DNA from 2 places in the Rossellomorea sp. RS05 genome. Region 2 is predicted to be linked to the other one. Evidence: predicted binding sites of a transcription regulator. Region 2 holds the regulator's gene; the other holds the start of a gene.

Region 1 (11,327 bases), on a different contig from region 2:
GGACACCATTGGCATGTCCAACCTTGATGGTTTCATCTGCGATATGGACGGCACTGGTGATACCCGTTTCATCGTCAAGGATATCTCCGTATTCACCGTTCAACGCAGCAGATAAACCACTGAAAGCATTGTTAATCAATAGCTTCGACCATTTGGTCCCCACCAGATTATCGGAAATATGCGTGCCTCCTACAAGGTCCAGGATGGATTTGATCTCCTTGATCCTGTCAGTTGTTTCACCGTTCAACTCGCCGATCTGAAACGCATACTGTTTGAATTGGCTGAATTCAGTTGTAAGATTCGATACACCCGGTTCTATGAATGTGGCACCGAATTCAACAGAACCCGCAATCACACGTTCTTTTCCGATAATGGAACCGACCACTTCTTCCGGTATTCCATTTTGAAGGGAACATACGACACTACCCTCATGTAAGAAAGGAAGAAGCTCTTGCAAAACCGCTTCGTTATACAATTGTTTGGTGAGAAGCAGAACCAAATCATAGGTCCCTGCTTTCTCTTCAGGGGTGATGGCTTTGACCCTGGCGTGAAATTCCGTCGTACCGATGACTTTGGCCCCTTCTTCATTCAGCCTGTCGACGTGATCTTTATATGAATCAATCAGTTCTACATCCATCCCCCCGTGGGCAAGATATGCTCCGACGATGGTTCCGAGTGAACCTGCTCCCAATACTGCGATTCTCATGAAAATGTCCCCCTTATTTTTCCTCCAGATAGTTATAAACCGGTTTTGCTGCATTCAATGTCAGGTCTGTCAGGATATGGGATGCCGATACTACTTCCAATACGGGAAGGTCGGCAAGCGGCGCCAGTGCGTGTTCGAATAATTGCAGTCTGGCAGGGCCGCTCCATGCTCCCTTCACGTTGATATCGGTTATCTGAGTGCGCACGAGATCGCAGATCCTGAGATTCCCTTCATAATCTGTTGCCATCTTGACCATGAAATTCGGCCGGCAGATTTCTTCAAGCGCTTCTTCCTTCGCCATTTCAGCATGCTTATATCCCATGGTGGCCGTTGCAACCCGGAGTGAACCATAATCCAGGGTCCCAATAAGGGTGTCGGAATCGACATAAAGCTTAGGAGCGCCCAGTTTCTTCGGATACGCCGTCAGCTCCCTACCGCTCGCAATCGCTGGGAAATTGTCCACGTACATCGAGTGCACATAATCACCCTCTTCGCCGTTGAAGCGGACAGGGATGACCTGACCTGATTCTGAATATGCACCCAGACCAGTTACATCCGGCATCCACATGACCTCGAATTTCACGAGGGGCTCATTGATTTCCAGTGGTTCTGGGACGGCTTCACGCAATGCCTGTTCATCCGTCCGATAGAGAATCGTCAGGTATTCCCGGTTGGTGAATTTGTATGCCGGATAAGGATAAGCCGGTGCTGTTAATGGGGTTGTTAGATTTTTCGAAATGGTATTCACATCAATTTTCATCGTGATCGCACCTTCCATTCATAGTCAGTGAGGTTCACTGAACTGAACCTCTACCATGAGCTTACTCCTTCATTTACATTTAATCTAATACATAATAATATATAAATATATTTATTTAAGTAAATGTTTTAAAGGAGTATGATGGATGGAACTTCTACAACTCAAATATTTTCAGACCGTGGCCTATACCGAGCATATTTCTAATGCCGCCAAACAGCTTAAGATTGCCCAGCCTTCCCTGAGTCTGACCATAAAACGACTGGAAGATGAACTGGGGACGTCCCTATTTGATCGGAAAGGGAGGAATATCCGACTGAGTTCTTCCGGTAAGATCCTTTTGAAACATGTGAACCGTATCTTTATTGAACTGGAGAATGCACAAGCTGAAATTGAACGTGAAGAGCATCACCTGGCCCACACGATCAAGATTGCCATATCCAACCCCCGGTTCCTCTCCGGCCTGATCAGTGAGTTCATCAATCGCGCTCCTGAGACAACGATCATTCAATCCATCAGGGGGAAAACCGATATCCTATCGAGTTTGAAACGAGGGGATATCGAACTAGGTATAGCAGGTGATACGGTACAGGATGAAGAGTTGGAAAGCCGTTTGCTTGTGAATGAAGATATTGTTCTGGCACTTCCCTCCAATCACAGATTGACTGGGGAAGCCGAATTATCGCTTCATCATGTGGCCGATGACCCTTTCATCACCTTGGCCAATAACGAAGAATACCGCACGTTTACGTCCATGCTATGTGAACGTGCTGGTTTCATACCCAAATCAGCATTCGAAGTAGATTCGAATCTGTTGGTTGAAATCATCAAACTGGATCAAGGAGTGGCACTCCTTCCTGTTTCTAGTTGCAGGACCCTTGGATTGAATTATCGTCCATTGACGGATCATTCTGCTACTTACCCGGTCAGACTGTATTGGAGAAAGAACAAGGTAATGAGCTCCTCGACTGATGGTCTTCGTAATTTTATCGTTTCATATTATAAAGAGCATCATGACTTATTCAAGATTTGATCCATCCCTTCGGATGGCATTTCTAAAACAAAAAAAACACCTCTCTGGATGGAATACATCCAAAGAGGTGTTTCTCTCTATCAGCTTACAGTCCGCATTTGAGCTGTGCACCACAGTTCGTGCATGTGTTGCATCCACCCATGTCTTTAACTGTCCCTTTACGGCAGACCGGGCATGTGTTGCCGACTTCCGATCCGATGGTCACATCAGTCGAGCGCACATCCTGGATCGTGTCTACAAGAACAACGGGTTTTTTCGCTGTTTCTACAATGGTTTCCTCTTCATCATCAAAGCTGTTTTCTTCCGCTTTGAGGGTGAGGACCTGTGAATCACGGCTTCCGTCTACATAAACGGTACCGCCTTTAGCGCCACCTTTATAGAGGCGTTCGTACACTTTTTGTACCTGCTCCACTGTGTATCCGCGCGGGGCGTTGACCGTTTTGGAGATGGAGCTGTCAATCCAGTTCTGGATCACACATTGAACGTCCGCATGTGCTTCCGGTGCCAGGCTCATGGATGAAACGAACCACTCAGGCAGTTCATCTGCACTGGCTCCTGGATTTCTTGAAAGATAATCTTCTACAATATCCGCTTTGACTTCGATGAATTTACCGAGTCTTCCGCTTCTATAATACGTGAAGGAGAAGTATGGCTCAAGACCTGTGGATACCCCTACCATCGTTCCGGTCGATCCGGTTGGTGCAACCGTCAACAGATGGGAGTTCCGGATTCCGTGCTCAAGGATTCCTTCCTTCACATCTTCAGGCATTTTCTCCATGAAGCCTGTCTGTGTGAAGCGTTCACGGATGGCTTTTGTTTCATCATCGGTGCTTCCGATCAGGAACGGGAAGCTTCCCTTTTCTTTGGATAGCTCGATGGACGCACGATAGGCTGTCGTCGCGATGACCTCGAATACTTCATCAACGAGCTTGTTTCCTTCTTCTGAGCCGTATTCTTTCTCACAGTAAATCAGAAGATCGGCAAGTCCCATGACACCTAGACCAACACGACGTTCACCTAGTGCCTGTGTTTTATTCTCATCAAGGAAGTATGGAGTCGCATCGATGACATTGTCCTGCATGCGCACGCCGACTTCGACCGTTTGCTTAAGCTTCTCAAAATCAACGGTTTTCGCGTCTTTATCGGCGAATTCAGCGAGATTGACGGCAGCAAGGTTACATACGGAGTACGGAGCCAAAGGCTGTTCACCGCAAGGGTTGGTTGCAACGACTTTCTGGCCGTATGCTTTTGCATTCGTCATATCATTGGCATTGTCGATGAAGAAGATTCCAGGTTCTGCAGAGTATGTGGCACATACGTTGATCAGATTCCAGAGTTCCTTCGCCTTAATCTTGCGGTAGGTTCTCACTTTATAGCCCATCTGTTCCCATTCGCGAACATCTCCGACGTTATGCCACTCTTCATTATAGAATGTCATCGTGTCGGCATCATAGCTTTCGACATCCGGGAAGCGCAGCTCATACTCTTCGTCATTCTCGACTGCATCCATGAAGTCGCTTGTGAGGCAGACTGAGATGTTGGCGCCGGTGAGGAACTCCGGATTGTGAACGCTGTAGGTCCCACCGGTGTTCAGCTTCTCTTCTGCACCTCTCAGGATCTTCTCATCAAAGCCTCCGTAGCCAGGGATATGTCTGTAGTTCAGGATCCCCTGATACATCGCTTCTTCCTGTTCGGTGAGCGGTGTGAATTTCAATTTATCCTGCGCCGCTTTCTTGATGGTCTCATCTTCCGTATTCTCAAGCAAATAGCGAAGGATGCGTGGATTTTGCATCTTGGAGATGATGAATTCCACGATGTCCGGGTGCCAGTCTGAAAGCATGATCATCTGGGCACCGCGACGTGAACCGCCCTGCTCGACAAGGTGAGTAAGCTTGGCAATATCATCAAGCCACGATACAGACCCTGAAGATTTACCGTTCACGCCTTTCGCTAGCGTATTGCGTGGACGCAGTGTAGAACCATTGGTTCCCACCCCGCCGCCGCGGCTCATGATTTCCATTACCTGTTTCCGGTGTTCGGATATACCTTCACGTGAATCCTGCACAAACGGCATGACGTAGCAGTTGAAGTATGTAACATCCGTTCCTGCTCCTGCCCCGTAAAGGACGCGTCCTGCCGGTACAAAGTGCAGGTTCACCAATTCATGATAGAATTTTTCGAACCAGACTTGCTTCAGTTCAGGAGTTTCTTCCACTTCCGCCAGACCTGTTGCGTTACGCTTGGCAATCTGCTCGTAGAATACTTCAAGGGGCTTTTCGATGACGTCCAGATTACGCAGGACGATTCCCGTTTCCATTTCCTCCGGCTTTTCGATTGCACTCCGGTATTCTTCTTCGATCCAGACGTGGGCCTTTTTGTTCTCAAAATCGATTTCTTTAATATATCCAAGGCCTCGTGCCGGGAACTTCGGATCTTCCTTGATGGTCAGAACAACGAAGTCACCTGCTGAGAGGGTAATTTTTTCGGTATCCTTGAATGAGTATCGGTCGATCATCACCAGGCGGGATACACCTTTATGGGTAGTCTTCATATCCGGGGTGATCTCGTGCACCTGTGGGAACAAACGGATATCTTCATTCAATCTCTCAATGTTTAAACTCATATTTTCTTTCGACGCAACAGTCATATCGACAACTCCTTCTAGCTCTATGTTTCTCTGCGATACATGATGGTTTGATTTCCTTAACTAACGTTATCACAGCGACTTTAGAAAAGCAACAATAAAACACAACATATAGTGGTCAGAATTTTAAGTCCCACACCATATGTTGTGCTGAGGTTCATTTCGCCCTTCATTTGTCAAGTGGACAATCCTTCAAGAACATTAGAAAAAAGGAGATTAACCGGAATAAACCATCGGAAATCGACCCATTTCTATGATTTTCAATGTTGATATTATCCAATACCCGACAAACTTTGAAATAGCGGGCATTTATTCTATTTCCTGCAAAAAATAAAAATTATCTTTTGTAATTCCACTCGTCGGACTCGTAGCGTTCCTTCGCGAGCTTTTCTACATATTGTGTTTCTTCAAGTGAAAGCTCATACGGTTCCAATCCGATTCCGAGACCGTCTTCGAACCCATTCTTGAAGGCGTCCTTGGCCATCTCCATGGTGACCGGTTCCGCACTGATCTCATTCATGGCGACGGCCTTGCTTTTGAATGCGCGCTGCATGCGTTCTTTCACACGATCATTCGGATAGTTGAAGAGGCTGAAGAGCTTGTCTTCGTCCAGGTCAAGGAGGATGGATCCGTGTTGGAGGATGACACCCTTCTGTCGTGTCTGGGCACTGCCTGCCACTTTACGGCCTTCCACCACGAGCTCATACCAGCTTGGCGCATCAAAGCAGACGGCTGAGCGCGGATTCTTCAATCCTTCCCGCTCCTCCGCCGTTTTCGGCACGGCAAAATATGCTTCCAGACCGAGGGCCCGGAACCCTTGCAATATTCCTTCGGAAATGACGCGGTACGCTTCCGTTACCGTCTTTGGCATATCTGGGTGATCTTCGGAGACGATGACGCTGTAGGTAAGTTCGTGCTCATGAAGGACGCCCCTGCCTCCTGTAGGTCTTCTCACAAAGCCCAGATTATGCTTTTTCACATTTTCCATGTTGATCTCTTTCTCTACCTTTTGGAAGTATCCGATTGAGAGGGTCGCCGGGTCCCAGCCATAGAATCGGATCGTGGGAGGGATCTTCCCTTCGCTGTGCCAGTCAAGGAGCGCTTCATCCAATGCCATATTGAAAGAAGGGGAGCAGTGACCGGAATCGATGAATCTCCATATTTCCTTTTCCATTATGCATACCTCATTCTTATGTTCGCAGTATTATGTATCGGTCACAAATGTCAGACCGTTCTAATCCGTTACTTAGTCTATCAAATACCCGATAAAAAACAAAGGGAAACCGATTGGAAAGTGTTTGAACTTTATTTCAAAAATCTTTTGATTATGTTTGCCATCATGAATATAATAGTAGATAGCGCATTTGTAGAAAGGAGCATGAATGGATGGAAGCTTTATATATCCTATTGATTGTAATCGGTGCAATCGCAGCGTATTCACTCATTACATATTTCAATCAAAAAAGAATCATCAACACACTCTCAGAGGAAGAGTTTCGCGCAGGCTACCGTAAAGCCCAGCTGATCGATGTCCGCGAAACCAATGAATATAACAACGGTCATATTCTTGGCGCCAGAAACATTCCACTTTCTCAACTGAAAATGAGACAAAAAGAGATCCGTAAAGACCAGCCCGTCTACCTTTACTGCCAAAGCGGCATGAGAAGCGGCAGGGCGGCTCAAATGCTCCGTCGTCTCGGCTACCGTGACCTCCACCAATTAAAAGGTGGATTCAAAAAGTGGACCGGGAAAATCAAGCACAAAAAATAAAGCCTTCCGGGTGCCCATCAGGGTACCGGAGGCTTTTTTCGTTTAGAAACGAGGCTGGGACAAAAGTGTTTCAGTCATAGTAAAACCCGAATTCATTTGCCAATGAATTCGGGTTTTTAATTTGTTCATAATGTTTATTTCATTGGTCCTAGCGGTTGATTGGCGTCCAAGACGTAGACTCCAACGGGAAGAGTAGCCGAGGAGGCTCACGGGCTACTCGCCGAAAGCATAGTCTTGCACGGAAATCATGAGCGGTATTGAGAACCTACACTAGTAGTATTTGTTTATTTGGTACTTTTTTCGTTTAGTCCAACCTTTTTCTCTTTTCTTGCATTAAACTTCTTTCTGGTATCGAAGGACGGGTTTTCGTGCCGCCAAGGTTTCATCCATGCGTTTCACAACCGTCGTGTGAGGAGCTTCCTGGACGATTTCCGGATTTTCTTCCGCTTCCTTCGCGATCTGGATCATAGCATCGATGAATGAATCAAGGGTTTCCTTCGACTCGGTTTCCGTAGGTTCGATCATCATGCACTCTTCTACATTCAATGGGAAGTAGATGGTAGGTGGATGATAGCCGAAGTCGAGGAGGCGCTTCGCGATATCAAGGGTACGCACCCCTAATTTCTTCTGACGTTTTCCAGAAATCACAAACTCATGCTTGCAATGACGATCATACGGAAGGTCGAAGTGAGGAGCAAGCCTTCTCATCATATAGTTGGCGTTCAGTACGGCATTCTCCGTCACGGCGCGCAGACCATCAGGTCCCATCGTCCTAATATACGTATAGGCACGGACATTGATCCCGAAGTTCCCGTAGTATGGTTTCACTCTTCCGATACTTTCAGGTCGGTCATAATCGAATACAAAGTCTTCTCCCTTTTTAACGAGGATCGGCTTTGGAAGATAAGGAATCAAATCTTCCTTCACTCCGACAGGACCGCTTCCGGGACCTCCTCCCCCATGGGGACCGGTGAACGTTTTATGAAGGTTAAGGTGGACGACATCAAAGCCCATATCTCCCGGTCTTGCTTTTGAGAGGACAGCATTGAGGTTCGCACCGTCGTAATAGAGCTTGCCACCAGCACCGTGGATGATGGAAGCCATCTCCAGGATATTCTCTTCAAAAAGCCCTAGGGTGTTCGGGTTCGTGAGCATCAAGGCAGCCGTATCGTCTCCCACCACTCGCTTCAGATCTTCGAGGTCAACGAGGCCGTCTTCGTTGGACTTGACCGTAACTGTCTCAAAACCTGCAACCGTCGCGCTCGCCGGGTTGGTCCCGTGGGCAGAGTCGGGAACGATGACCTTTGTACGCTGGGTATCGCCATTCGCTTCGTGGAAGGCGCGGATCATCATAAGCCCGGTCCATTCCCCATGAGCTCCTGCAGCGGGCTGGAGGGTCACTTCATCCATCCCGGTGATTTCTTTCAAGTGTTCTTGGAGGTCGTACATGAGACCGAGTGCTCCTTGTACACTTTCAGGCTCCTGAAGCGGATTGATATGGGCAAATCCATTGAGGCGCGCCACATATTCGTTCACCTTCGGATTGTATTTCATCGTACATGACCCTAGCGGATAGAAGCCTGAGTCGACTCCGTGGTTGCGTTTGGAAAGAGCCGTGTAATGACGCATGATATCAAGCTCGGACACTTCAGGAAGATTGGCTTCCTCTGTGCGGATGAATTCTGCCGGAATCAGATCGGATAGATCTGCCGCCGGAACATCCAGTTCAGGAAGGCTGTATCCTACGCGTCCTTCTTTAGTGAGTTCGAAAATAAGAGGCTGATCCTTCTTATGCATGATAATCCCCCAATTCTTTAGCAAATGCATCGATTTCTTCTTTGCTGCGAAGTTCCGTGACGGCAACGAGCATATGGTTGGCGAGCGTTTCGTCCGTAAGACCGAGATCATATCCCCCGATCATCCCTTTTTGGATAAGATGTAGATTGAGATCCCTGACCGGCGCCTTCACTTTGACGACGAATTCATTGAAGGAAGGTCCTTCGAATGCCAATTCGAGTCCAGCAGACTTCATGGCATTTTTTGCATAGTGAGCTTTTTGGATATTCTGGATTGCCATCTCTTTTACCCCTTGCTTCCCGAGTGCCGTCATGGCAACGGAAGCAGCCAGGGCATTCAGTGCCTGGTTCGAACAAATATTGGACGTCGCTTTATCACGGCGGATATGCTGTTCCCTTGCCTGAAGGGTCAGGACGAATCCGCGGACACCGTCTTCATCCACCGTTTGGCCGACAAGGCGGCCCGGTACCTTCCGCATAAGCTTCTTGCTGACGGCGAAATAGCCGCAGTGCGGTCCGCCGAATGCACTCGGAATTCCGAATGGCTGCGCATCCCCGATGACGATATCGGCACCGAATTTGCCCGGTGGTGTGAGTGCGCCGAGTGCAAGGGGGTTGGAAGAGACGACAAACATCGCTTTTGACCCATGGGTGATGGCTTCAATCGCCTGAAGATCCTCGATACGTCCGAAGAAGTTCGGATATTGAACAATCACAGCTGCCACGTCGTCACCGATGAGGTTCTCGATCGCTTCAAGATCTGTCACCCCATCCTTATGGGGAACTTCTACAACGTCGATATACTGACCTTTCGCATAAGAGCGCAGGACATCTTTGGATTCAGGATGAACCGCCGCTGATACGAGTACCTTCTTGCGACGTGTCTGACCGGCTGAAAGCATGGCGGCTTCAGCAAGGGATGTACCACCGTCATACATGGAAGAGTTCGCTACATCCATTCCAGTCAGCTCGCAGATCATCGTCTGAAACTCGAAAATCGCCTGGAGTTCGCCCTGTGAAATCTCCGGTTGGTACGGCGTATAGGCCGTATAAAATTCAGAACGTGATAAAACATGATCCACGATGATCGGCATGTAATGGTCATATACTCCCGCTCCCAGGAAGCTTGCATGACTTCTGAGATCGGCATTTTTAGCTGCCAGAGCACTCAGTTCCTTGACGAGTTCCGTCTCGGATTTCGCTTTTTTAATGTTATAGTCGCCTTTAAAGCGGACTTCTTCCGGAATATCTTCAAAAAGGGCATCGACGCTGTCGACTCCAATGCTGTCCAACATTTCTCTTTGATCCTGATCTGTCATCGGTAAATAACGATGCTTCATGAACGTCAGTCCTCCCTATTTGCCAGTTCTCTTATAGAATGGTGTTTTCACTACAACGGCTTTCAATTGTTTACTCCGGATCTCCACGATCACTTCAGTACCGGGCTCGGCAAATTCCTTCTTGATAAGTGCAAGACCGATATTCTTCTTCAGTGTCGGCGACTGGGTACCGGTTGTGACCTCCCCGATCAGCTCTTCCCCTGAAAATACACTGTATCCATGACGAGGGATGCCGCGGTCGATCATTTCGATCCCGACCAGTTTACGAGGTGCCCCTTCTTCCTTTTGTTTGCGAAGGACTTCCTGGCCGATGAACGGGATGTCTTTATTCACCTTCACCGCAAAACCAATTCCCGCTTCGATGGGCGTGATTGTCTTCGACAACTCCTGTCCATAGAGTGCGAGATTCGCTTCGAATCGCAAAGTGTCTCGGGCACCAAGGCCGCAAGGTACGATTCTTTCCTCTTCACCCGCCTGAAGGATTTCCTTCCACAGAGCCGGGGCGGAATCCGATGCACAATAAATTTCAAACCCGTCTTCCCCTGTGTAACCTGTTCTTGATACGAGCGCTTCGTGACCGTTGATCATGACCTCATCCTGGAACTTGAAGAACCCGATGCTGCCGAGATCTGTATCGGTTAGCTTCTGGAGGATCTTCTCCGCCAGCGGACCCTGAATGGCAAGCTGGGCGATTTCGCCTGAACGATTCGTCAGCTCGACCCCTTCGGTTGCATGATGGATGAGCCATTCGTAATCTTTCTCGATATTGGATGCGTTGACCACAAGGAGATAATCGTGATCTTTCCGTTTATAGACGAGAAGGTCATCGACCGTCCCTCCGTCTTCGTAGCACATGGCGGTGTACTGAGCGCCTCCGTCCTTCAATTTGGACAGATCATTAGTCATCATCCGTTGAAGGTACTCAAGGGCACCCTCCCCTTTCACCGTGATCTCTCCCATATGGGAGACATCGAAAAGACCTGCACGGCTCCTTACGGCTTCATGCTCATCTTTGATCCCCGAGAATTGTACGGGCAAGGCCCATCCTCCAAAATCGATCGTCTTTCCTCCATACTCGCGGTAAAGATCGTGTAAAGGCGTTTGCTTCAGTTCTGACATGGCGATTCCCCCTTTAGTGGTTACACTGCATTCTTTTGCATGAAAAAAGGACAGAGAAGCCCCTTTTCAATAAGTGGGCTTCTCTGTCCTGGCACCTGAAAGTTTACCGATTCATACGGCTTTCCCCTTTGGTGGTCCCCATCCGGGACGCTCTCCAGAGTT
Region 2 (11,327 bases):
GGGAATGGTGCTGAACGAAAGGATCGATGAAAGTGGCAAACATCATTGGACTGACGGGCGGCATTGCAAGCGGTAAAAGTACAGTATCGGCATTACTACAAGAAAAGGGGTATACCATCATCGATGCAGATCTTGCAGCACGCATGGTGGTGGAAGTCGGGCAGCCCGCGTACCTCGCCATCGTCGAAGCATTCGGCAAGGGCATCCTACAGGAAAACGGCCAGATCGACCGTGCAGTTCTCGGGGCCATCATCTTCAATGACCAGACGAAACGGAATCTTCTCAATGGAATCGTGCATCCGGCTGTAAGGAGCATGATGCTCTCCCATAAAGACGAGGCCGTTGAAAACGGGAAACAGACCATCATCATGGATATTCCCCTTCTATTTGAAAGTGATCTGACATGGATGGTGGATCGGACGATCGTCGTCACCGTGGAAAAAGACGTTCAGCTCAGCCGATTGATGAAGCGGAACAAAATGACCGAAGAAGAGGCAGCGTCCCGCATTTCCTCTCAGCTCCCCTTGAGGGAAAAAGTAGAGAAGGCAGACGCAGTCATTGATAATAATGGTTCGGTGGAAGATACCTTGAAGCAGGTGGAAGAACTCCTGACTGCATGGGGATTGAAGCCGTGAATGGAAAGTCGCCGGAATTTGTCCGGCGGCTTTTCTATTTTTCCGGGGAGCTTAGTGGACTTTAACCAAGCTGTAAGAAATATGAATAAAAGAAAGCGTTATCAGAATGTTACAACATTTCGACTATATGCAAAACTTGGTGGTCAATTCCGTTAAATATGTTATACTATTTTTAGAAAACAAACATATGAGTATAACATTAATATAGAGGGGAGCAGGATATATGATGGCGAGAGTGGCAATCAATGGATTTGGTCGAATTGGGAGAATGGTATTTCGGAAGGCGATTATGGAGGATGACTTGGAAGTCGTGGCCATCAATGCCAGCTATCCGGCAGAAACACTGGCGCATCTGATCAAGTATGATACCAACCACGGTACATTTCAGGCAGATGTGGCAATCGGGGAGGATTCACTGATTGTCAATGGGAAGACGGTAAAGCTACTGAGCAACCGCGATCCGGCTGCCCTTCCATGGAATGAATTGAATGTGGATATCGTCATCGAAGCCACAGGCAAGTTCAATTCTAGGGAGAAAGCTGCCCTGCATCTGGATGCTGGTGCAAGAAAAGTGATCTTGACGGCCCCGGGTAAAAATGAAGACGTTACCATCGTGATGGGGGTCAACGAAGACGCTCTCAAAATCGACGAACATCATGTGATTTCCAATGCATCATGCACCACAAATTGCTTGGCACCTGTGGCAAAAGTGCTTCATGAGCAGTTCGGGATTGAAAACGGTCTGATGACCACGGTGCATGCCTATACGAATGATCAAAAGAATATCGATAACCCCCATAAAGACCTTCGGAGGGCGAGAGCGTGCGGCCAATCCATCATTCCGACGACGACTGGAGCAGCAAAGGCGTTGGCTCTCGTCATGCCGGAATTGAAAGGTAAGCTTCACGGGATGGCACTTCGTGTCCCGACTCCGAATGTATCTCTTGTGGACCTTGTGGTCGATGTAAAAAGGGATGTAACGGTCGATGAAATCAATGATGCCTTCACGGCTGCCTCAATGGGCTCCATGCACGGAATCGTTGAATTCACGACGGAGCCACTCGTGTCAATCGATTTCAACACCAATCCCCACTCTGCCATCATAGATGGTCTTTCCACCATGGTGATGGATGATCGCAAAGTCAAGGTGCTTGCATGGTACGATAATGAATGGGGTTACTCCTGCCGGGTCGTCGACCTAGTGAGGTTCACGGCATCCAAGATGGAAGCGGCAGCCGGGGTGAATGTTTGAAAGAACCAATATAAAAAGAACGAACGAACATAGGAACGCATCGAGGATGCGTTCTTTTTTCGTGCTTAAATGGCCTGCCAGGAACCGGAAACCTGCCGGGGGCCACCAGCCTGCTGACCACATCAAAACCCATAGGCACCGTCTGGGCCCTCCAGACAAGAAGTACTAGTCCGTATGCAGGCTTTCACGTCGGGAAAATCCATATCCCTGCACACTGGATGCGAGATCGGACCCATGAAAAAACTTTTGAAAATTTATTGCAAATGGGGTTTAAACCAAGTATACTATTTTTCGTGAACTTCTTAACAGCAAATGATTACTGAGTTAACTACTTAAAGGGTTAGGACCTCTTCGGACTAACTTTCCCCCGTGGTGGTTAAGATTTTGCCAAGGGACTTGTTCATTTTGACGAAAAAAATTATGTCAAAGGGGGAAACGATCAAATGGAAACAATGGGTCGTCATGTAATCTCTGAACTATGGGGTTGCGATTTTGAAAAGTTGAATGATGTAGTAGGAATTGAAAAAACGTTTGTGGACGCAGCTCTTAAATCAGGTGCTGAAATCCGTGAAGTGGCCTTTCACAAATTTGCTCCACAAGGCGTGAGCGGAGTGGTGATCATCTCTGAATCCCACCTGACCATCCACAGCTTTCCTGAACATGGATATGCCAGCATCGATGTGTATACATGCGGAGATCTAGATCCGAACATCGCTGCAGAATATATAGCTGAAGCATTGGGTGCTGATACCCGTGAAACAATCGAACTTCCGCGCGGCATGGGACCTGTACAGGTTAAGAAATCACAGGCTCAGGCGCTCTAATAGTTGAATCTTCAAGAGGTGCATGACTCATGCATCTCTTTTTTTATTGGAGTTGTTCCCGCTTTCAATGTCTCCATTTTCAATCCTCAGTTTTTCGTGTAAAATGGGGATATACAAAGGGAGGAAAATGATCATGAGCGGAATCAAGACCTTGCTGAAACGTTTTCAATCGGAATGTGAAACATCGGATAAGCAGGAAGAAGAAGTCCTGCAGACCCATTATTATAAATCCATGCAAAGTGGGACATTCAATGCCGTCCTCGAATTGTTCTCCTCTCCCCAGTACGATATCCTGTCCGAATCAAAGGACAGGGGAGAGATCACGATCCGGAAGAACGGGACCCCGCAGCTGTTCATCGTTGCCACGGTCATCGGGGTAAGGCCCCTCGAGACGGCGGTCGATTTCAAACTGAGTACGGATAAGGGGAAGATCCTCGGTACGTATTCCGTCCTGAAGGCGCAGATCAAGAATTATTATGATGTCCTGGACGGGAAATTAACGAGGGTAAGATAGCGAGAACTTGTGGTGAGCACCACTTTTCTATATCATAAGTGTAAATGAGTTTAGCATAACGGAGCTGATAGTATGAAATGTCCGTCCTGCCAGAATAACGGCACCCGGGTGGTGGATTCGCGTCCGGCTGATGAAGGGCGTTCCATCAGGAGAAGAAGAGAATGTGAAGTGTGCGGGTTCCGGTACACCACGTTCGAAAAGGTGGAAGAACTGCCTTTGATTGTGGTGAAGAAGGAAGGCCTGCGAGAAGAGTTCAGCAGAGAAAAGATCCTCCGCGGTCTTATTAAGGCATGCGAGAAACGTCCTGTCCCATTGGAGACGCTCGAGAAGCTTTCCCTGAATATCGAAAAGGACCTCCGCAATCAGGGGGTGTCCGAGGTCGAGTCCGTGAAAGTGGGAGAGATGGTCATGGATCGCCTGGCGCAGGTCGACGAAGTCGCTTACGTCCGGTTTGCTTCGGTATACAGACAATTCAAGGATATCAATGTGTTCATAGATGAATTAAAAGAACTGATCAAAAAAGAGTGAAAGACCGAGCTGAAGAGTCCATCTTTGGCTCTTTTTCTCTTATGTGTCGAAAGGTAGAGGTCAATGATGAAGAATCACTGGAATGAAATTCAGCCTGTGGATCATTATACGGTCTGCACCAACGGGCTCCTGCAGGAATTTGAGAGGAAGATCATCACATTCTTATATCAGCCCCTGATCGGTCCCGTTTCCTACAGCCTGTATATGAGCCTGTGGGGAGAGGTGGAAGAAAGCAGGCTATGGTCGGCACCTTCCAACCATTATCATCTCATGAATATCCTGTCCATGAATCTCCAGGAAATCCACGAAGCGCGCATGAAGCTTGAGGGGATCGGCCTGCTTAAGACGTACGCGAAGAAAGGGGAGGGCGAGCGGAGCTTCATTTATGAACTTCAGCCCCCGCTGCTGCCCAATGATTTTTTCACAGATGGAATGCTGAATGTATATCTGTTCAGGAAGATTGGACGGTCCCACTACCTGCGCCTGAAAGAATCGTTCACTGATCGCGGGATGGAAGCGGATAGCTTTACAGATGTCACCCGATCGTTTCAGGATGTATTCTCCTCGGAGAACAGCATCGACTTCCTTCGCCATGAGGCCAATGACGGCTCATTGACGAACGAAGCGAAGGCGTATATCGGCTATGGGAAGAACGATGGCCCTCCCATGGATGATATCGACTTTGATTTCAGCCTGTTGCTCAACGGACTTTCAGAATCCATGGTGCCGAGAAGGGCTTTCACCCCTCTCGTGAAAGAGACGATCCTGAAGCTCAGCTATCTATACGGGATCGGTCCCCTTCAGATGAAAAACATCCTATTGGGTTCCCTCGATTCAGATGAAGCGATTGATGTAGAGCAATTGCGGAAATCCGCCCGTGATTGGTATCAGCTGCAAACCGGCGATGAACTGCCCGATCTGACGCCGAAAGCGAAACCAGTGAACAAAGAAGCCTCCAAACCGTTGACGAGGGAGGAGGAGCTTCTGGAGTATCTTGAAAGCACATCGCCAAAGGATGTCCTCGCTGATATCTCCAATGGAAGTGCCGCATCGAAGTCGGATCTTCAGGTTGTTGAAGAGATTGTCATGACGCAGAAACTGCCCCTTCCCGTCATCAATGTCCTCATTCAGTATGTGCTGCTGAAGACGGATATGAAGCTGACGAAAGGGTATATGGAGAAGATTGCTTCCCATTGGGCCAGGAAGAAAGTGACCACTGCCGGAGAAGCGATGGAGCTTGCCAAGAATGAACATAAGCAATACATGGAGTGGGCATCCGGTAAAAATGAAAAGCGGACCACCCGTAGGAAGCCGATCAGGACGGAGAAACTGCCTGATTGGTTCCAGGAAGATGAGAAAGTCGAGGCGAAAAGTCAGAACGGGGAAACCTATGACCTGGAAGCCGAAAAAAGAAAACTAGAAGAAGAATTGAAGAATTTTCGGAAGTAGGTGAAGGAGATGGAAAGAATCAACCATACACTCAAGAGGCTTGCTGCATCCGGTTCTTTTCAAGAGCGGTATGACGCCATGAGAAAAGAGATCCTGGCGAACCCCGATGTGAAGGATTTCGTCAGGAAGGAGGATGTACCTGGGGATGTGATCGATGCGAATCTGATGAAATTATATGAATACATCTCCCAGAGTAAGGAATGCAGCGGATGTCCTTCCCTGGCTGAATGCAAGAATATGATGGAAGGGTATGAGCCCCATCTTGTTGTGAGGGGACGTGTCATCGATATCGAGTATCATCGTTGTCCGAGGAAAGTCGTGCACGACGAACGGACAAGCTCCCAGCGTTTGATCAAAAGTTTATACGTGCCGAAAGATATCCTTCATGCCTCCTTCGATGAACTTGAGCCCGACTCCAAGGGGAGGGTGGAAGCAATCCGTCAGGCCATGGCCTTCGTACGCGATTACGAAGAAGGCAAGAAGATGAAGGGCCTTTATTTCTACGGAAAGTTCGGTGTCGGGAAGTCGTATCTCCTCGGTGCGATTGCCAACGAGCTCGCCGAGAAGAAGATCTCGTCCATGATTGTCTATGTTCCGGAGTTCTTCCGCGAGATCAAGCAGTCCCTCGGTGATCATACAACCAATGAAAAACTGGATGCCGTCAAAACGGCGCCCATCCTCATGCTCGATGATATCGGGGCGGAAACGATGTCGAGTTGGGGGCGGGATGAAATCCTCGGTACGATCCTGCAGTACAGGATGCTTGAAAACCTGCCGACCTTCTTCACCTCCAACTTCAATCATAGCGAGTTGACCCATCACCTTACCTATTCACAGCGCGGGGAAGAGGAAAAACTAAAAGCCGCGAGGATCATGGAAAGGATCAAATACCTGGCCGCACCCGTTCTGATCGATGGACGTAACAGACGGGAATAGGATACATGAGTGGCTAGGGAAAACGTGTAGCGAAACCCGAATCCAATTGCCTGTGATAAGGCAATTGGATTCGGGTTTTTCATTTGTCCAATGATTCCATAGGTACCTGCGTTTGATCGGAAGACTCCTGAGGAAAGAGCAGCATGCAGGCCGAGTACGATCACGGATAACCCATCTCGCAAGGGAACGATGAGAAGCAGTAAGAACCTACATGGATTGCCTTCGTCATGAAATAATCCCTTTTCGTGTTGTCCAGACCTCCTTTGCAGGGTCCCGAAAACGTGCCCGACCCGGACGCGTCCTGTAAATTTATTCGCCCCCCACTTCTAAATTGGCCAGGCCCTCCATATACATAAAGCAGGGAAATGGCTTTAAGGAGGCGGGATCGATTGGTAGAATTGATTTTCAGACGAAAGGCTGATGCACTGCGATGTCAGAAGCATCTGTGCGCACCATCCTGGATAAAGGAAACGCAGATTCAAAGATGCAGCCACTATGCAATTTCGATAGAAGTGAAGACCGACCGTGATAGAATCAGTCTTGGAACAAGCCTGACGACCTTCATCATCAACGAGATGTGGAAGGGGTGGACGGAAGAGACCCTTAAAGCGGATTATTATTACAATGATCCGGAGGAAGTGGACCAGATCTGCGCCATCATTTCAGAAATGAGGAGCGGGGAACGACCGGAACTGACGGAATTCTTGACCGACTGGGATGAGAGTGGGCTCGTGTTGGGAGAAGTTCAGAACCTCCTCTGCCATCCGGCACCTGTCACGTTCGATTCCTTTGCGACATTCAGGTTGAAGAACCTCCATGATAAATGGAGGGAGATGCTCGGACTTGCCATTGATGAGTACAAGATGGAGCAGGAATATCAAGTGTTCATCCAGATGCTGAGGGAGTATCTCGCCATCAGGGGAGAGAGGACCGATACCATCCACTTGTATCCTTCGAGGACAGGCTTCCGTTTTTTCGATGGCCACTATACGGAAGTGACGAAGGAAGAGCTGATGAACGCCATCGATAAACGATTGTTCTTTCAGCACCCCCTGTATGTAGATTCCTCCACCATCGCTCCGTTGCTGTCGCTTGCACCGAAAAGCATTTTTGTATATGGAACGGAAGAGGAGAAAATCGTCACCACCCTGAGAAATATATTTGAAGACAGACTGGATATCCTTCCGGTCAGCTACTTCCCCGATCCGTGCATCCCCCTGGATCTTGCCAACGAATAAGATAGGATGGCGCCCTCTTGCTTTTCCGGACATAACCGATTATAATACCTACATACTAAGTGCATACAAACAGGTTATGATGAGGACAACAATCTTCCGGACGGGATTACAGAGAGGGAAGCCGAATGGCTGCAAGCTTCCTATCAGCAAGGATGAATTGACCACCTCTGAACTTCGATTGCGAACGGGGATATCCCCAGTAGTCATCGACGGCGAAACGTCGTTATCAAGACAATGAAGTCATTCCCGTGATGGGGATGAAAAGTTGGGTGGAACCGCGAGTGCAACCTCGTCCCTTCGTATATTTACGGAGAGACGGGGTTTTTTGTTTTTTATTCGGCCGATTCTTGGCCAATGATGAATCATAAAAGGAGTGATATGCTATGTCAGAAGTAGTGAAAATGCAGTTCCCTGATGGGAATGTGAAGGAGTTCCCAAAAGGGACAACAACAGAGGAAATCGCAGCCTCGATCTCACCAGGTCTGAAGAAAAAGGCATTGGCAGGGAAAGTGAATGGGAATCTGATTGATCTCCGGACAGGAATTGAAAGCGATGGAAGCATCGAAATCATCACTCCACCAGGTGAAGACGCCCTGGAAATCCTGCGCCACAGTACAGCCCACTTGATGGCTCAGGCGATCAAACGCCTGTATCCCGAAACGAAACTCGGCATCGGACCGGTCATCGAAGGTGGATTCTACTATGATGTCGATTCCGAGCATACCTTCACACCTGAAGATCTTCCTTTGATCGAAAAGGAAATGAAAAAGATCACCGGTGAAAACCTCGAGGTCATCCGTAAAGAGGTAAGCCGTGATGAAGCCCAGCGCATTTATGAGGAAGTCGGCGATGAATATAAGCTCGAGCTTCTTGAAGCCATCCCTGAAGGGGAGCAGGTATCCATCTACGAACAAGGCGAATTCTTCGACCTTTGCCGCGGGATCCACATCCCGTCGACCAACAAGATCAAGGAGTTCAAACTCCTCAGCATCGCAGGTGCCTACTGGCGCGGAAACAGCGACAACAAAATGCTGCAGCGGATCTATGGTACAGCTTTCTTCAAGAAAGAAGACCTGGAAGAGCATCTCCGCCTGCTTGAAGAAGCGAAGGAACGCGATCACCGTAAAATCGGGAAGGAACTGGATCTGTTCATGACGTCCCAAAAGGTCGGTCAGGGTCTGCCGATGTGGCTTCCGAAAGGGGCAACCGTCCGCCGCATCGTCGAACGTTATATCGTGGATAAAGAGGAGCGCCTGGGCTACAACCACGTGTATACTCCGGCACTCGCAAGCGTCGAGCTTTACAAAACAAGCGGTCACTGGGATCACTACCAGGAAGATATGTTCCCGATCATGGAGATGGACAACGAAGATCTTGTTCTCCGTCCGATGAACTGCCCACATCATATGATGATTTATAAAAATAGCATCCACAGCTACCGGGAGTTGCCGATCCGTATCGCGGAATTGGGTCTCATGCACCGCTATGAAATGTCCGGTGCCCTCTCTGGCCTCCAGCGTGTACGTGGCATGACGTTGAATGATGCCCATATCTTCGTCCGCCCGGATCAGATAAAGGATGAATTCAAGCGTGTGGTCCATCTTGTACAGGAAGTATATAAAGACTTCGATATCAACGAGTATTCCTTCCGCCTGTCTTACCGCGATCCGGAAGACAAAGAGAAATACTTCGATGACGACGAGATGTGGAACAAGGCTCAAGGCATGCTGAAAGAAGCCATGGATGAGCTGGAAATCGACTATTTCGAAGCAGAAGGGGAAGCGGCTTTCTACGGACCGAAGCTTGACGTTCAAGTGAAGACTGCCCTCGGCAAAGAAGAGACCCTTTCCACTGTCCAGTTGGACTTCCTTCTTCCGGAACGTTTCGATCTCACTTATGTGGGGGAAGACGGGAAGCAACATCGTCCGGTCGTTATCCACCGCGGTGTCGTCTCGACAATGGAACGCTTTGTGGCCTTCCTCATCGAAGAGTACAAAGGGGCATTCCCGACATGGCTCGCACCGACTCAGGTACAGGTCATCCCGGTATCGCCGGATGTGCATTTCGACTATGCCAAAGAAGTACAGGAAAAATTGCAGGCTGAAGGCCTCCGTGTCGATATTGATGACCGGAATGAAAAAATCGGCTACAAGATCCGTGAAGCCCAGATGAGCAAGGTGCCATACATGCTTGTTGTCGGGGATAACGAAATCAAAGAAAAAGCCGTCAATGTCCGCAAGTATGGTGAACAGAAGTCAGAGACGCTTTCCTTCGATGCCTTTGCCGATATGGTGAAATCCGAAGCGAAACGCGGATAACGTCTTTCTTTTTGCCGGTGAGCATGCATCTTTCGGGAAAACCTCAAAAAAAGGTTGCACTCTACCGAGATGAATGCTATCATGAAATACGTTGTGACAAACCGGTTTGACTTTGGTATTGTCTTATGGTATAGTATCTAAGGTGAATTGAATACAGTTTGGTACAAGTAGAGGCATCCCGCTTCTCACCTGAATGACGCGTTTTGCAGTTACCAGGTAACTTTCATGATAATTAAGCGATGTGCTTTATAATCAGATGCGGGTGTTTCGACACTCGCATCTTTTTTGTTTCTGAAATGAAGGTCGGGTGCTGCAAACCGATACCGCGTATTCTTTTAAATTACCTTGGAGGTGGCTAGTTATTAGCAAAGACATGATCTTAAACGAAACGATTCGTGCCCGTGAAGTGCGTCTGATCGATCAGAATGGTGAACAGCTTGGAATCAAAACCAAGAACGAAGCCCTTGAAATCGCAGAACGCGTCAATCTTGATCTTGTTCTCGTTGCTCCAACTGCAAAACCACCCGTTGCCCGTATCATGGACTACGGAAAGTTTAAGTTCGAACAACAGAAGAAAGAAAAAGAAGCCCGTAAAAATCAAAAGATCATCAATCTGAAAGAGGTTCGCCTGAGCCCGACGATCGATGACCATGATTTCAATACGAAACTTCGCAATGCTCGTAAGTTCCTTGAAAAAGGAGACAAAGTTAAAGCGTCTATCCGATTTAAAGGCCGTGCGATCACGCACAAAGAGATCGGCCAACGTGTACTCGATCGTTTCTCCGATGAGTGCAAAGACGTTGCAACCGTTGAATCAAAGCCTAAAATGGATGGTCGCAGCATGTTCTTGGTGCTCGCACCAGTCAACGAAAAATAATCGACCCGAGGAGGAAAAGCACATGCCAAAAATGAAAACTCACCGCGGCTCAGCTAAGCGTTTCAAGAAAACAGGTTCTGGTAAACTTAAACGTTCTCACGCTTACACAAGCCATTTATTCGCTAATAAATCTACTAAAGCAAAACGTAAGCTACGTAAAGCTGCTGTTGTCTCTAAAGGAGATTTCAAACGCATTCGTCATATGCTTGACAACCTTAAATAAAAAGCAAGTAAGAAATAGGAGGGAATTATTATGCCACGCGTAAAAGGCGGAACAGTAACTCGCAGACGTCGTAAAAAAGTTCTTAAATTAGCCAAAGGTTATTTCGGTTCAAAACATACTCTTTATAAAGTAGCAAACCAACAAGTCATGAAATCATACATGTATGCTTATCGTGACCGTCGCCAGAAAAAACGTGACTTCCGTAAGCTTTGGATCACTCGTATCAATGCAGCTGCACGTATGAACGGTCTTTCTTACAGCCGTTTGATGCACGGACTTAAGCTTGCTGGTATCGAAGTGAACCGTAAAATGCTTGCTGAGCTAGCGGTTTCTGATATCAATGCGTTCAACCAATTGGCTGACGCAGCAAAAGCACAATTGAACAAGTAATCTTGTTGAGGGATCGGCCCACGGTGGCCGGTCCTTTTTGCATAGAGAGAAAGGGAGATTGCATGGAAACATGGGTCATCGCATTGAATCTGTATCTCATCGTGATCAATATCGCCGGTTTCGTCCTGATGGGTCGCGACAAA

What was found. Region 2 encodes NrdR, which represses ribonucleotide reductase genes. Its sites were predicted from a motif close to AACACNATATATNGTGTT; they were not measured.
Region 1: ABJ225_RS06805 (vitamin B12-dependent ribonucleotide reductase) is a predicted target of NrdR. The motif match lies at 5,242-5,259, and genes of this name have one in related genera.

What each region holds. Positions count from the first base shown of each region.
Region 1 is NZ_JBDKWY010000001.1:1,301,154-1,312,480, forward strand. It holds gene ABJ225_RS06790 (ketopantoate reductase family protein) at 1-706, opposite strand, end outside; gene ABJ225_RS06795 (acetoacetate decarboxylase) at 720-1,466, opposite strand; gene ABJ225_RS06800 (LysR family transcriptional regulator) at 1,612-2,496, shown strand; gene ABJ225_RS06805 (vitamin B12-dependent ribonucleotide reductase) at 2,582-5,143, opposite strand; gene ABJ225_RS06810 (lipoate--protein ligase family protein) at 5,478-6,314, opposite strand; gene ABJ225_RS06815 (rhodanese-like domain-containing protein) at 6,527-6,910, shown strand; gene gcvPB (aminomethyl-transferring glycine dehydrogenase subunit GcvPB) at 7,244-8,707, opposite strand; gene gcvPA (aminomethyl-transferring glycine dehydrogenase subunit GcvPA) at 8,700-10,046, opposite strand; gene gcvT (glycine cleavage system aminomethyltransferase GcvT) at 10,062-11,165, opposite strand; glycine riboswitch at 11,247-11,325, opposite strand.
Region 2 is NZ_JBDKWY010000003.1:179,974-191,300, reverse strand. It holds gene ytaF (sporulation membrane protein YtaF) at 1-1, shown strand, start outside; gene coaE (dephospho-CoA kinase) at 33-635, shown strand; gene ABJ225_RS10825 (glyceraldehyde-3-phosphate dehydrogenase) at 859-1,887, shown strand; gene speD (adenosylmethionine decarboxylase) at 2,331-2,711, shown strand; gene ABJ225_RS10815 (hypothetical protein) at 2,845-3,225, shown strand; gene nrdR (transcriptional regulator NrdR) at 3,298-3,753, shown strand; gene ABJ225_RS10805 (replication initiation and membrane attachment family protein) at 3,820-5,202, shown strand; gene dnaI (primosomal protein DnaI) at 5,212-6,138, shown strand; gene ytxC (sporulation protein YtxC) at 6,528-7,376, shown strand; T-box leader at 7,444-7,676, shown strand; gene thrS (threonine--tRNA ligase) at 7,760-9,694, shown strand; ribosomal protein L20 leader region at 9,854-9,986, shown strand; gene infC (translation initiation factor IF-3) at 10,068-10,571, shown strand; gene rpmI (50S ribosomal protein L35) at 10,594-10,794, shown strand; gene rplT (50S ribosomal protein L20) at 10,825-11,184, shown strand; gene ABJ225_RS10770 (DUF1294 domain-containing protein) at 11,247-11,327, shown strand, end outside.